DNA from 2 places in the Dyella thiooxydans genome. Region 1 is predicted to be linked to the other one. Evidence: predicted binding sites of a transcription regulator. Region 1 holds the regulator's gene; the other holds the start of a gene.
The links. Region 1 encodes FliA, which starts transcription of late flagellar genes. Its sites were predicted from a motif close to TAAAGTTTNNCNNNCNNNGGCCGATAA; they were not measured.

Region 1 (7,524 bases):
ACGAGGCGCTGGTGCGCGAGGCTGCCCGCCACGGCGCCCCGGCCGCCAGTGACGTGGCACCGACGCCGGAAGTCAAACTGCCGACGCCGGCCGAACACGTGCCGGCCGCCCGTCACGGTCGCCTCGGCCGTCGCCTGCTGCAGGACACCCCGGAGCCGACCGCCGAGGCAACGCCCGCCGCCGTCGCTGCGCCGGCCGATCGGCTGCCGCCGGCATCCCGGCCCGCTGCGCCGGCGCGTCCCTATGGTGAGGATGTGGCGGAGGACACCGTGGCCCTGTCGCAGGCGGTCCGCCGTGCCCCGGTCCCGCCGGCCGCACCCGCATCGAACGCCTCGAACGCGCCGGCACGCGTCGCCATGCCGGTGGCGCGTCGCAGCGCCGCCCCGGTGGCCGCGGAGACCGCGCCGGCGCCGAAGCCTGCCGCGGCGACCCCATCGGCCCCGGCTCCGGTCCCCGCCCCGGCGCCGGCCGAGGCGAAGGCTGCCGCGAACGAGGCCCCGACCGTGCACCCGGCCATCGAGCGCGCCATGCAGGACACCGCGCGCATGCGCGCCGAGCTGGGCTTCCTGCGCGAGATGCTGGAAATGCAGCTGTCCAGCCTGGCCTGGAACGACATGGAGCGCCGCCACCCGCTGCGCGCCCGCGTACTGCGTGAACTCACCCGCCTGGGCATCGACGCCGACGTCGCCCGCAAGCTCGCCGACGACCTGCCCGAACAGATCAGTGCCGAACAGGCGCGCTACCTGCCGCTGGGCATGCTCAGCCGCAGCGTGGCGATCAGCGGCCGCGGCGACAGCGATGGCGGAATGACCGCCCTGGTCGGTCCGACCGGCGTGGGCAAGACCACCACGATTGCCAAACTCGCCGCCAGGGCGGTGGTGCGTCACGGCGCCGCCAACGTGGCGCTGGTCAGCACCGACCACTACCGCATCGGCGCCGCCGCCCAGCTGGAGCACTACGGCCGCCTGATGGGCGTGCGCGTGTACCCGGCCGACGACGCGGCGAGCCTGCGCCAGGTGCTGGAGATGTTGAAGGGCAAGCACACCGTGCTGATCGACACCGCCGGCGTGTCCGGCACCGATCCGCGGCTGGAGCAGCAGATGGATGTGCTCAACGAGGTCGCCCACAGCGACGGCATCGCGTTGCGCATCTCGCTGGTGCTGGCGGCCAATTCGCAGTCGCAGTCGCTGGAGGAATCGGTGCGCGCCTACATGCCGCTGGAGCCGGCCAGCGTGGTGCTGACCAAGCTCGACGAGGCGCCGAACCTCGGTGGCGCGTTGTCGGTGCTGATCCGCCACAGGCTGCCGCTGGACTACACCACCGACGGCCAGCGCGTGCCGGAAGACCTCGCCGTGGCCGACGCCCGCGTGCTGGTGCTGCGCGCCGCGCACGCGCTGAAGACAGCCGCGCCGCCGCTGGACGACGGCATGCTGGCCGAGCGCTTCGGTTTCCAGGTGGCCCACGCATGAGCGCGTTGTCCACCCTCAACGACTTTTCCGGCGCCGCGGCGGATGCGCATGCGCCTTCCATGAATCAGGCCTGGGGACTCAAGCAGATGGTTTCGTCGATCACCGACACCGGCATCGTCACCCCCGACCATGGCGTCGGGACGCAGGCGGCCAATCTCGATCGGCGCATCTCCGGCCACCGCTGCCGCACCATCGCCGTGTGCGGCGGCAAGGGTGGCGTGGGCAAGACCACGGTGGCGGTGAACCTGGGCATGACCCTGGCGATGATGGGGCGCGACACGCTGCTGCTGGATGCCGACGTGGGCCTGGCCAACGTCGACGTGCTGCTCGGCCTGGCGCCCTCGCGCCACCTCGGCCACATGCTCGACGGCCAGTGCAGCCTGCAGGACCTGGTGATGGAGGCGCCGCACGGGCTGAAGGTGATTCCCGCCGGTTCCGGCGCGCGTCGGCTGGCGCAGATGGGCTCGGGCGAGCAGGCCGCGGTGATCCGCGCCTTCGACGAGCTGCCGCAGGTACCGGATTTCCTGCTGGTGGACACCGCCGCCGGCATTTCCGACTCGGTGTCGATGTTCGCCGCCGCGGCCGACGACGTGCTGCTGGTGGTGTGCGACGAGCCGGCTTCGATCACCGACGCCTATGCGATGGCCAAGGTGCTCAGCCGGGATTTCGGGGTGAAGCGGCTGCACATGGTGGCCAACATGGTGCGCAACCTGGGCGAAGCCCGCGCGCTGCACCAGAAGCTGGCCCGGGTGACCGACCGGTTCCTCGATGTGATGCTGGATTTCATGGGTTGGGTGCCGCAGGACGAGCGTCTGCGCCAGGCCATCCGCCGCCAGAACGCGGTGGTGGACATGGCCCCGGGCAGTCGCTCGTCACAGGCATTCAAGCAATTGGCAGGTGCGGCCGATACATGGGCAGAACCCGATCGTCGGGGGCTCGGCCGCATCGCTTTCTTCAGTGGTCAGGCTGCACCGGCGACGGGGTGGTGAGATGAGCGTGGCAACGGAATATCTGCAACTTCAACGGCAAAGCGCCGACGAACTGGTGAAAACGCATGCGCCGCTGGTCAGGCGCATCGCCTATCACCTGATGGGGCGACTACCCCCGAGCGTCGACGTGGGCGATCTCATCCAGGCGGGCATGATCGGCCTGCTGGAGGCGGCGCGTAACTACGCGACGGATCGTTCGGCCAGCTTCGAGACGTATGCGGGCATCCGCATCCGTGGCGCGATGCTCGACGAGTTGCGAAGGACCGACTGGACCCCGCGCTCGGTTCACCGCAAGGCGCGTGAAGTCGCCGACGTGGTGCGCCAGGTCGAGATCGAGACCGGTGCGGACGCCGACGATGCGGAGGTCATGAAGCGACTGGGCATGACCGCCGACGAGTACCACCAGGTGCTGGCCGATGCCGCCAGCGCCCGGTTGCTGAGCCTCACGGCGCCGGATGACGGCGACGGAAGCCCGGCGATGGACGTGGCCGATGCCAGTGGCCTCGGTCCGGCGGAGGGACTGGAGCAGCAGGGTCTGCGTCAGGCGTTGATCGACGCGATCACCACCCTGCCGGAACGCGAGCAACTGGTGATGTCGCTGTACTACGAGCAGGAACTCAACCTGAAAGAGATTGGCGCGGTGCTTGGCGTCACCGAGTCGCGGGTCTGCCAGATCCACGGCCAGGCCATCATCCGGTTGCGCGCGCGCATGACCGGGTGGCGGGACGACGACTGAGCAACGCACGGAAACACTAGGGCTGGCGCACGACCGCGAGGCGTGCAAGTGGAGACGGGCTTGAACAAGAACATGAAAATCCTGGTGGTGGACGACTTTTCCACCATGCGGCGCATCGTGAGGAACCTCCTCGTCGAGCTCGGCTTCGCCGGCAACCTGATCCAGGAAGCCGACGACGGCGAGGCGGCCATCGCGATGCTCAAGGCCCAGCCATTCGACATGGTGGTGACCGACTGGAACATGCCGAACATGACCGGCATCGACCTGCTGCGCGCGATCCGCGCCGAGCCCACGCTCAAGACCATGCCGGTGCTGATGGTCACGGCGGAAAACAACCGCGACCAGATCATCGCCGCCGCGCAGGCCGGCGTGAACGGCTACATCGTCAAGCCGTTCACCGCTGCCACGCTGGAAGAAAAACTCACCAAGATCTTCGAGCGGCTGGCTGCCGCAGGAGCAGCCGCATGAGCGCCCAACTTTCCCTGACCCGCGAGACCCTGCCGGACGAACTGCACCAGTTGCTGACCAGCCCGGACGGCCCGGCGTTCGAACACGCGCTCGACTCCCTCGTGCGCCAGCGCGAGCAGAAATTGTTCCGCGCCCTGGGCGTACTCGCCCGCGACCTGCACGACGCGGTCAGCCGCCTCGGCGGCGACCTGGTGCAGGACGGCTATCCCGACAACGTCACCGACGCGCGCAAGCACCTGCAGGACGTGCTGGAGATGAGCTCGCAGGCGGCCCACCGCACCATCGACTTCGCCGAGCGCATGCGCCCGGAGGCCGAGTCGCTGGCCAACGACGCCAAGGTCATGCTGGACGCCTCCGATGAGATCTCGTCCGCGCCGGTGAAGGCACTGGCGCAGCAGGCCACCGAGTTCGCCGAGCACTGCACCGCCGGTCTCAACGACATGGTGCTGGCGCAGTCCTGGCAGGATCTTTCCGGCCAGCGCATCAAGAAGGTGGTCGGCTTCATCAGCTCGGTGGAGTCGGCCATGATCGAGCTGGTGCGCCTCACCGGCGCGCTGTCCGGTCGCGAGACCGAAGAAGCGGTCGAGAAGATCAACAGCCAGGACGAGGCCGACCGCCTGCTCAGCGAATTCGGCTTCTGAGGCGCCCATGATGCCGATGCCGCCCTTGCCGCGACGTCCGACCGCCGCCACGGCGGGGGGCGAAGCGATGCGCCCGTCGGGGAGGGAGATCTAGATGGATCCCTCCTTCGATGCCGAATTGCGCGACGACTTCCTGGTCGAAGCCGGTGAGCTGGTCGAGCGTCTCGGCGAGCAGCTGGTGGACCTGGAGGCGACGCCGCAGGATGCCGAGCTGCTCAACGCGGTGTTCCGCGCGTTCCATACCGTCAAGGGCGGTGCCGGCTTCCTCAACGTCGAGCCGATGGTGCAGCTGTGCCACCACGCCGAGGATCTGCTCAACGCCGCCCGCAACGGTGCGCTGCTGATCGATCCGCCGCGGATGGACGCGCTGCTCGAGGCGCTGGACCTGCTGCAGGCGATGATGGCCGCGCTGGCCGCGGGCCAATCGATGGACATGCCGCCGGCCGACCTGCTGGCGCGTCTGACGCCCGGCACCGCGAAGCCCGCCCAGGCGCCCACGCCCAAGCCGGTGGCGCCGCCGCCCCAGGCGGGTGACGGCACCATCGACGACAGCGAGTTCGAGGCCCTGCTCGATTCGCTCTACGGCACCGCCGCGCCCGGCGCGGTGACGCCCGAACCGGTCGCTGCCGCGCCGTCCGGCAGCATCGGCGATGACGAGTTCGAAGCCCTGCTGGACCAGTTGCACGGTGGCGCCGTCCCGGGGGGGCAACCGCCCGCCGCTGCCGCGGCCGCGGCGACCGCCTCCGGCGCGATCAACGACGACGAGTTCGAGGCGCTGCTCGATTCGATTCATGGCACCGGTGCTCCCGGCCAGGTTGCGGCGGCATCCGCGCCGGCCGCGGCACCCGCTCCCGTGCCGGCGCCCACTCCCGCACCGGCAGCGCCCGCCGCCGCACCGGCCCGCGCCGCGGCGCCGGCGGCCGAGGCCACGGTGCGCGTGGACACCCACCGCCTCGACGCCCTGGTCAACCAGGCCGGCGAGCTGCTGCTGCTGCGCAACCGCCTGCTCACGCTGGCCTCGCGCAACGGCGACAACACCCTGTCGTCCACCGTGGACGAACTCAACCGCGTCGCCGACGACCTGCAGAACGCCGTGCTCGGCATGCGCATGCAGCCGGTCGGTCGCCTGTTCCAGCGCTTCCCTCGCATCGTCCGCGACCTGGCCCGCCAGCTCGGCAAGGACGTGGACCTGGTGACCGAAGGCGAGGGCACCGACCTGGACCGCAGCCTGGTCGAGGCGTTGGCCGATCCGATGGTGCACCTGATCCGCAACGCCCTCGACCATGGCCTGGAAGGGCCGGAAGACCGCGAGCGCGCCGGCAAGCCGCGGCGCGGTACCGTCCGCCTGGGTGCCGCCCAGCGCGGCGAGCGCATCGTCATCTCGGTGAGCGACGACGGCCGCGGCATGAACCCCGACGTGCTCAGGCGCAAGGCGGTGGAGAAGGGCGTTATCGACGAGGCCCAGGCCGCTCGCCTGACCGAGAACGAGTGCTACGAGCTGATCTTCCGCGCCGGCTTCAGCACGGCGGCGACGGTGTCGGACATCTCCGGCCGCGGCGTCGGCATGGACGTGGTCAAGACCCGCATCACCGAACTGGGCGGCACCCTGCAGGTGACCTCGAAGCTCGGTCGTGGCAGCACGCTGGAGCTGGCGGTGCCGCTGACCCTGGCGATCCTGCGGGTGCTGATGGTGCGCGTGGGCGACCGCCTGCTGGCGCTGCCGCTGAGCAACGTGGACGAAGTGTTCGAACTGCGTCCGGGGCAGGACAGCCTGCTCGACGGCCGCATGGTCGCCTCGCATCGCGGGCGTGCGCTGGTGCTGGGCGATCTTTCCGGCTGGGCCGGTGTCACCGGCGCGTCCGGTCGGCACGTGGTGGTGCTGCACATCGGCCACCTGCGTCTGGGCTGCCTGGTGCACGAGGTGCTCGGCCGCGAGGACGTCATGGTCAAGCCGCTCGGCCACCTGTTCGAGGGCGTCGCAGGCGTGGCCGGCGCCACCGTCACCGGCGACGGCCGGCTGGCGCTGGTGCTCGACCTGGCCGGGCTGGCCGACGACAGCGGCGAGCTGCTGCCCTCGATGAGGATGACCGCCTGATGGATCTGGTCAGCATCATCGGTACGATCCTGGCCTTCGTGGTCGTGGCCGTCGGCACGGTGCTCAAGGGGTCCACCCTGGAGTCGCTGTGGAATCCGGCGGCCTTCCTGATCGTATTCGCCGGCACCTTTGCCGCGCTGATGGTGCAGACCCCGGGCAAGGTACTCAAGCGTGCCGCGGCGCTGCTGCCGATGGTGTACCGGCCGCCGGTGCACTTCCCGCAGGACCTGATCAGCCAGATCATCGGCTGGAGCGAGATCTCCCGCCGCCAGGGCCTGCTCGGCCTGGAGCCGCAACTAGGCAGCCTCGAGGACGGCTTCGCCCGCAAGGGCTTGCAACTGCTCATCGACGGCGGCGAACCCGAAGCCATCCGCAGCGTGCTGGAAGTGGAGCTGGGTACGCGCGAACAGAGCGACATCGACGCGGCCAAGGTGTTCGAGAATGCCGGCACCTACTCGCCCACCATGGGCATCATCGGCGCGGTGATGGGCCTGATGGCGGTGATGCAGAACCTGGCCGATCCCAGCAAGCTCGGCCACGGCATCGCCGCGGCCTTCGTCGCCACCATCTACGGCATCGGCCTGGCCAACCTGCTGATGCTGCCGATCGCCTCGCGCCTGAAGGGCACCATCCACAAGCAGAGCGAGATGCGCGAGATCCTCATCGAGGGGCTGGTGTCGATTGCCCAGGGTGACAACCCGCGGCAGATCGAGAGCAAGCTGCAGGGCTACCTGCCATGAGGCGCAAACGCCACGAAGAGCACGTGAACCACGAACGCTGGGCGATCCCCTACGGCGACCTGATCACCCTGCTGCTGGCGTTCTTCGTGGTGATGTACGCGATGTCCGCGGTGAACGAGGGCAAGTATCGCGTGCTGTCGCAGTCGATGATGGAGGCCTTCCACGGCTCCAGTCGCGTGATCGCCCCGAGCAACCTGGCGCCCGAGGCGCCGGCTACCGTGGCGCCCGCCGTGGATCCGCAGGCCAGCGGCCACGGTTCGGCGCTCACGCCGATTCCGCTTCCCGGCTCGGCCGCACAGCCGGCGCATTCGGACGAGCAGAAGAATCTCTCGGCCATCCAGCACAGCGTGGAAGACGCGCTCAAGCCACTGATCGAGAAGAACCTG
Region 2 (7,524 bases), 590 kb from region 1:
GGTGCCCGCACATGAAAGAAGTCCCGAGCCGAACCACTGCCGTCACGCGCCGCTCGATGGCGGTGGCTGCATGGTCCACCGTGGTGGAGTGGTATGACTTCACGCTGTATCTGTATTTCGCCACCGTGCTGTCCAGGGTGTTCTTCGGCGGTGGCGCCACGTCGCTGCTTGCCACGCTGGCCGGCTTCGCCATCTCCTACGCGATGCGCCCGCTGGGAGCGGTGGTGTTCGGCCACATCGGCGACCGCATCGGCCGCCGCCGCACCCTGCTGCTGTCGATGATGCTGATGACCGCCGCGATGCTGGCCACGGCGCTGCTGCCGGACTACGCCACGATCGGCCCGGCGGCCGGGGTGCTGTTGCTCGCGCTGCGCTGCTTCATGGCGTTTTCGGTGGGCGGCGAATACACCGGCGTGGTCGCCTACCTGCTGGAAGGCGCGCCGATGGAGCGACGCGGCCTGCTCACTTCGCTGGCGTCGGCGGCAAGCGAGGTGGGAGCACTGCTCGCCGTCGCGCTGTCGGCGTTGACCGTCGGCGCACTGACTCCGGCCGAACTCGCGGCGTGGGGCTGGCGGATCCCGTTCTTCGTCGGCGCGGCGCTGGCCGGCGCGGTCTGGCTCGCGCGCTCGATGATGGAGGAGTCGCCCGATTTCGAACGTCAGGTCGCCGAACGCACCGTCCCTGCCTCGCCACTGCGCCATACGCTGCGCCACCACCGGGCGGCCCTGGGGCGGACCTTCGCGGTGTCCGCGCTGGGATCGATCACCTACTACGTCGGCATTACCTACGTGCCGGCATTCCTCACCTCCTCCGGCGTGCTGGCCGAGGGACGATCGCTGTGGCTGTCCACGCTGGCGGCCGTCGCGGTGATCGCAGTGACGCCGTTCACCGGCGCACTGTCCGACCGGATCGGACGCAAGCCCGTCCTGCTATGGCTGGCGGCGGGCAGCACGCTGCTGCCGCTGGCGATGTTCGCGGTGATGGGACACGGCGGTGAAATGGCGATCGCGCTGGGGGCGCTCGTGCTCGCCTGCCTGGCCGGTGGCGTCAGCGCGGTGGGCGCCTCCGCCACGGCCGAGCAGTTTCCCGGCGAAGGCCGGCTGAGCGGTCTGGCACTGGGCGTGACCATGGCCACGGCGATCTTCGGCGGACTGACCCCGTTCCTGGCCGAGCTGCTGGTGAAGCTCACCGGCTGGACGGCGCTGCCCGGGGCGATGATCGCGTTGGTCGCACTGGCCGTGCTGCCGGTCCTCGCGCGCATGCCGGAGACCCGGCCGACCGCCGGCACGCCCGCGTCCGGCTGAGCCAAGCCGGACGCGGAACACCTACCCCGCCGCCTTCGCCACCAGGGCCGAGATGCGCGCCTCGGTGGCGGCATCCAGCGTCTTCAGCGCGAACGCACTCGGCCACATCGTGCCGTCATCGAGTTTCGCCCTGTCGCTGAAACCGAGCGTCGCGTAGCGCGTCTTGAACTTCGACATGCCCTGGAAAAAGCAAACGACCTTGCCCTCGGCGTTCGCGTAGGCCGGCATGCCGTACCAGGTCCTTGGCACCAGCGACGGCGCGCTCGCCCGCACGATGGCGTGGATGCGCGTGGCCATCACCCGATCCGGCTCGGACATCGCGGCGACCTTGGCCAGCAGGTCCGCTTCGCCGTCCGCGGCCTTCCTGCCCGGGCGTGAGGCCGCTTTCAGCTCCTGCGCGTACTCGCGCATCGCCGCCTGCTCTTCGGCGGTAAAGCCGCGAGCGGACCGCGCTGCCGACTTGGCGGTCGATTTGGTCGTCGATCCGGCCACCGATTTGGCCGCCGGCTTCGCTGCGGACTTCTTGCCACCTTTCTTTTCCGCCATGTCCATCTCCTTTGCAGTGTGTCGATCCTGACTCGACGGGGATCAGCGCCGCTCCTGCACCCTGAGCAGGTTGCCGGCCGGGTCGCGTACCGCGCAATCGCGTACGCCGTAGGGCTGCATGGTCGGCTCTTCCACGATCTCCGCGCCACTCGCCTGGATCCGCTCGAACGCGGCATCCAGGTCCGGCGTCGCCAGCAGCAGCATGGCGTAGGTGCCCTTGGCCATCATTTCGGCAATCGTGCGCTTCTCGTCCTCGGTGACGCCGGGACTGGCCGACGGCGGAGCCAGCACGATGGAGGTTTCCGGCTGCCCCTGCGGTCCGACGGTGATCCAGCGCAGGCCCTGGTAGCCGACGTCGTTGCGCACCTCGAAGCCCAGCGTATCGCGGTAGAACGCCAACGAGGCGTCCGGGTCGGTGTGCGGAAGAAAGCTGGCGTGGATGGCGATTTCCATGGCGTTGGCCTCAGGTGTGGAAGGAGTGGTCATGCTAGATCGGGCTCGTCCGCCGGCGCTTCTCGATTCCTGACCGGTCGCGTCACCTGCCGGGCCACGCACGAGGGCATCCCGCGCGTGGCCTCCGCCGCCTCGCGCCGGTAGGCACCGGGAGACACGCCGACCAGCTCGGTGAAGCGGGTGGTGAACGTGCCCAGCGAGGCGCATCCGACCGCGTAGCAGACCTCGGTCACCTGCAGATCGCCCCGCCGCAGCAGCGCCATCGCCCGCTCGATGCGGCGGGTCATCAGGTACGCGTAGGGCGACTCGCCGAACGCCAACCGGAATTGCCGGCTCAGGTGGCCGGCGGACATGTGCACGCTGCGCGCCAGCGCCTCGACGTTCAGCGGCCGCGCGTATTCGCGGTCGATGCGATCGCGCACCCGCCGCAGGCGGGCGAGGTCGCGCAGATGGCGGGACGGGTCGGATGGGTGGGCCACGCCGGGATTCTCCCACGCACGTCGCATGGGCATACAGCCTCGCGCAGGCCCGGCCCGCGCCGGTCCCCGTGCGTGAAACGGGAGCCGTGGTGAATATCCATCCGATCGGCAAACCGACGCCTGACCTGCGAACGGATCCGCGCGCGCCCCGCCCTTCGTTCCGCAGGAAGGCGGCGCGCAAGCACCGGCGTGCCCGGCGGCATCCTGGCGCGGGCGAGTTGCATTGCATCGCGCTGCGCGTGGCCTGCGGCACGCCGGCACCCTGCACCTGGTTGCGACGGCGTGCCGGCCGGGAAGACCTTGCCTGTCCGGCCGGGCGCGACGCCGCCACGCCCTCTCACCGGCCGCGTGTCACACCGCGGCGATCACCGCATCGGTATCGACCACCGCGGCAAACTCATCGCGCAGGTCGCTGAGCGCACTGGCATGCACCTCCGCCGCGGGGCGCATCGTGCCGTCCATACCCATGCGCTCGAACGTCGCGGTGGCGTCGGCGACGATGCTGGTGGCGAAACCGAAGTTGCCGGCCATGCGCGTGGTGGTGGACACGCAATGGTTGGTGGTCAGCCCGACGATCACCAGGCCTTCGATGCCGGCGTCGCGCAGGTCGCGCTCAAGCGTGGTGCCGATGAACGCGCTGTTGACCGACTTGCGGTAGACCGGCTCGCCCTCGTGCGGCACGGCCTCGGGCTTGGGCCGATGGCCCGGCGTGCCCGGGCGGAAGGCGCCGTCCGGCGCGGCCGAGTCGTGCTGCACGTGGATCACCGGGCGACCCTTTGCACGAAACGCCGCCAGCAGACGGGCGATGTTCGCCTCGGCATCCGGGTTGTTGCGGGCGCCCCAGCGGGGATCGTTGAAACCCTGCTGGACATCGATCACGATCAGCGCGGTCTTGCGGGGAAGGATCATCGTCACGGTCGTTCTGCCTGTCGCATGCGCCTGGATCCGGCGCGGTGGCGGCATGGTCCGGGCCGATGCCACCCGCTCCAAAACGCCGATGGACCCATCGGCCTCGCCGATCACCTCACTCTCCGCCTATGGACATCGAACTCCGTCATTGCCGGGCGTTGATCGCCCTTGCCGAACAGCAGGGCATCGCCCGCGCGGCCAAGGCCCTGGGCGTGGCGCAGTCGACGCTTTCCGAAGCGCTGTTCTCGCTCGAACGCGTGGTCGGCTTCGCGATCACCGAGCGCACGCCGGGCAGCGGCGCGACGCTTACCCGTCAGGCTTCAGCGCTGCTGCCCCACGCGCGGCGGCTGTTGCAGGTCGCCGACGAGACGATGGCCTTCGCACGTGGCTTGCAGCCGCAGCGGTCGTTTGCCATCGGTGCGTCGGAATCGGTCGGCACCTACGTGCTGCCGGACGTGCTGGAGCGTCTGCGCGAGACCTGGCCCGCGCTCATCGTGCAGGTGCGCACCGGGCTCTGCGCGGAGCTGCGCCAGCTGGTCTCGGCAGGCCGGCTGCAGGCCGCCATCACCATCGGCCCGAGCATCGACCAGGCCGTGCCACCCGACCAGACCCTGCTGCAGCTGACGCGATCGAGACTGGCGCTGTTCCGGGCGCCAGGCACCACCGAACCGGCGCTGGTGCCCGGCCTGCCGGCACCCGCGATCTGCGTGCCCGACCCGGAGGGCGCACTCAACGCGCTGCTCTCCACCTGGCTGCGCCACCTCGGGGTTCCCGCGACGCTGCATTCGGCCGGTTCGGTGGAGGCGGTGAAACGGCGGGTGGCGTCCGGCGGCGAGCTGGGCGCCCTGCCGCGCTACGCCGTCGACGCCGAACTGGCTCAGGGTGAACTGGTGGAGGTCGCCACGTCGCAACCACTGCCGGCGATGATGCTGGAGGTCACCGCGCTCGACGGCGCAGCCATCGAAGAACCCCTGGCCGGTCTGCTGGACGAGCTGCGCCGGATCCGGCTCTAGGCGGCCCCGCCCGCCCCCCCGCGCCGGTGGGCAGGCGGCTCACTGGCTAGGGGTGACCGCCGTCCTGACCTTTGTCCCTGCGCCCCTTGTCCTGGTCCGACCGGCCCTTGTCACCCTTGCCGCGCGCCTTGGGCACCGGCTGCGAGTGCGGCTGTTGTGGCTGGGCACGCTGCTGCAGTGGCTGCTGGACGCCCTGCTGCGGACGGCTCCGCGGCTCCTGCGGCCGGTCGTTCTGCAGGGGCCGGCTGCGCGACGGCTCGTTGCGACGATGCTGCTCGAGAATCTGTCTGCTCACCGTCTCGCGTGACTGGTAGCGGTAGTTGCGGGACTCGATCGAACGCTGCTGCTCCAGTTGGCGGGGGTAGCGGCTGCCGGTGTAGCTGCGCTGATAGGTCGGCAGTGGCGCCGGTGCCGGCACGGAGCGGCGATTCCAGTGATCCCACCCGCTGCGCTGCCGTTCCCAACCAGGCCCCCAGTGTTCGCCCCAGCGCGGAGGCGCGCTCGGCAGCCAGCCGCGGAAGTAGGGCGGCGGACGACGGTAGTAGCGCACCGGAATGCGCAGGATGAACAAGGGCACGTAAGCCGGCGAAACCAGGTACCAAGGCCCGTTGTACCAGGTGCTCCAATACCAGCCGTCGTCCACGTACACCCAGTACAGGCCGTCGTAGAAGAAGTAGTTCTGGTCGATGCGCGGGTCGTAGTACACCGGGTAGCCGGGAATGCGCTCGAACGTCGGATACGTCGATACGACGAAGCCCAGGCTCACGCCGCGGTCGCTGATGCCTATGCTCAGCCGGGTCTGGGCCCAGGCCTGGGTGCAGGCCACGGGAGAGAGGAAGATCGCCAGGGCGAGAATCACGTAACGCATGGTCTGGACTCCCTTGAATGGTCGGTGTCGCGCTGCCTCGGTTGCCCTCGCGCGCGTTCGACTCCGGCCGCCGCAACGCAAATAGGGATCGTCACCGTAACCCCGCGTCGAGGTCGCCGACTTGTCCAGGATCAAACGGTGCTCAGGTCGGGGGAACGGCGAGGGCAGATCCAGGGGTCATCCGCCCCTGCGGAGCCACGCCCACCCCACGCGGCGCAACGGCATCGCGGTCGGCGCCCGCCGCCGGCGCGGATGCCGGACGAACCGGCATCGGTACGCCCCTCGACACCCCACCAGCGGCCTGCCGTCAGGCCCGGCCGCCACTCAAGTACGCCCCGTGCGGGCCGATAACCGAACGCACGGTCCGGCACCCGGACGTGGCCCGCCTGACGGCAGGCCGCGAAAGCGATCGATCGCCCCTGCAACGATGACTCCGCCCGGGACGCGCCCACGCAGAACCGACGAGATTTGGATTGGCCCGAACATGACCTCGCCGCTGAAGAAGATCGTCGCCACCCAGGTGGTTGCGGGCATGTACGTCCGGAAGATCGAGGGCAACTGGCTGGATCATCCGTTCTGGCGGGGATCGTTCCTGGTCGAGCCCGGCGAAACCCTGGTCACGCTGCGCGCGCTGGGGCAGCAGGGTGTGTGGATCGACACCAGCAAGGGGCTGGATCTGGCATCCGGACCGGTGACGCCTTCCGCGGCGCCCGTCATCGAGACGACGCCGGAGCCGTCGCCCGAACGCTCGGACTTCGGCGACGACTACGCGGCGGCCGAAGCCATCCGCGAACGCGCCAAGGGCGTGGCGAAGTCGCTGTTCGGCGAAGCGCGCATGGGCAAGGCGCTGAGCATGGACGCCGCCGCCGAGGTGGTGGACGAGATCAACGAGGTGATTGCCCGCAACCCTGCGGCGATGCTGAGCGTGGTCCGCCTGAAGAACAAGGACGACTACACCTATCTGCACTCGGTCGCCGTCGCCGCGCTGATGATCGCCCTCGGCAAGCGCCTGGGCTATGAGGGCGAGGCACTGAAGGAGTTCGGCGTGGCGGGCCTGCTGCACGACATCGGCAAAGTCGGGATCTCCGACGCGGTCCTCAACAAGCCCGGTCGCCTCAGCCCGCTGGAGTTGGCCACCGTGCGGCAGCACCCGCAGGTGGGCTGGGACATCCTCAGCCGTGAATCGGCCGCCGGTCCGATGGCACTGGATGTGGCCCTGCATCACCACGAGAAGACCGACGGTACCGGCTACCCACACAGGCTGTCCGGCGACGCACTGAGCGAGGTCGCACGCATGGGTGCGATCTGCGACGTCTACGATGCGATCACTTCCGAGCGCTGTTACAAGCCCGGCTGGGAGCCGGCCGAAGCCATTCGCCGCATGGCCGAGTGGCAGGAAGGCCATTTCGACCGGCGGATCTTCCATGTCTTCGTGAAGCTGATCGGCATCTATCCCACCGGCACACTCGTGCGACTGGCATCCCAGCGACTGGCCGTGGTACTGGTGCAGGGCAACGGCAGCGCGCTGAACCCGATCGTGCGACTGATCTGCACCCTTCCCGAGCGCGCGCGGCTGGAGCCGGAGACGCTGGACCTGGAGGACTCGGACGATCGCATCGTCGCCATCGAAGATCCCGCCCATTGGGATCTGGATGTACCCGCCCTGCTGCGCGCATGAAGCCGGCACAGCTCCCGCCGGCCCGCCCGCAGGCATCCTGAAGCCCATGAAGAACGACCTGTCCAGCAATCCTTTGCGCCAGCTCTACCGGCGCACCTACGTCCTGCGCGTGCTGGGCATGGGGCTCGGCACCCTGCCCATCGCCGTCGTGCTGCAGCAGCGGCATGGAAGCTGGCAGGCCTGGGCATGGGCGGTGCTGGTCTGCTTCGCCTGGCCGCACCTCGCCTTCCTGATGGCCCGCCATGGCAGGGACCCGGCCGCTGCCGAACGACGC

Region 2: ATSB10_RS07065 (cyclic di-GMP phosphodiesterase) is a predicted target of FliA. The motif match lies at 5,897-5,923, and genes of this name have one in related genera.

What each region holds. Positions count from the first base shown of each region.
Region 1 is NZ_CP014841.1:2,129,062-2,136,585, reverse strand. Features, by position in the region: gene flhF (flagellar biosynthesis GTPase FlhF) at 1-1,469, shown strand, start outside; gene ATSB10_RS09805 (MinD/ParA family protein) at 1,466-2,458, shown strand; gene ATSB10_RS09800 (RNA polymerase sigma factor FliA) at 2,460-3,194, shown strand; gene cheY (chemotaxis response regulator CheY) at 3,255-3,662, shown strand; gene ATSB10_RS09790 (protein phosphatase CheZ) at 3,659-4,303, shown strand; gene ATSB10_RS09785 (chemotaxis protein CheA) at 4,398-6,398, shown strand; gene ATSB10_RS09780 (flagellar motor protein) at 6,398-7,138, shown strand; gene motD (flagellar motor protein MotD) at 7,135-7,524, shown strand, end outside.
Region 2 is NZ_CP014841.1:1,535,518-1,543,041, forward strand. Features, by position in the region: gene ATSB10_RS07030 (MFS transporter) at 12-1,304, shown strand; gene ATSB10_RS07035 (iron chaperone) at 1,326-1,850, opposite strand; gene ATSB10_RS07040 (VOC family protein) at 1,893-2,336, opposite strand; gene ATSB10_RS07045 (helix-turn-helix transcriptional regulator) at 2,333-2,782, opposite strand; gene ATSB10_RS07050 (cysteine hydrolase family protein) at 3,134-3,691, opposite strand; gene ATSB10_RS07055 (LysR family transcriptional regulator) at 3,820-4,704, shown strand; gene ATSB10_RS07060 (hypothetical protein) at 4,751-5,572, opposite strand; gene ATSB10_RS07065 (cyclic di-GMP phosphodiesterase) at 6,057-7,250, shown strand; gene ATSB10_RS07070 (sensor domain-containing diguanylate cyclase) at 7,297-7,524, shown strand, end outside.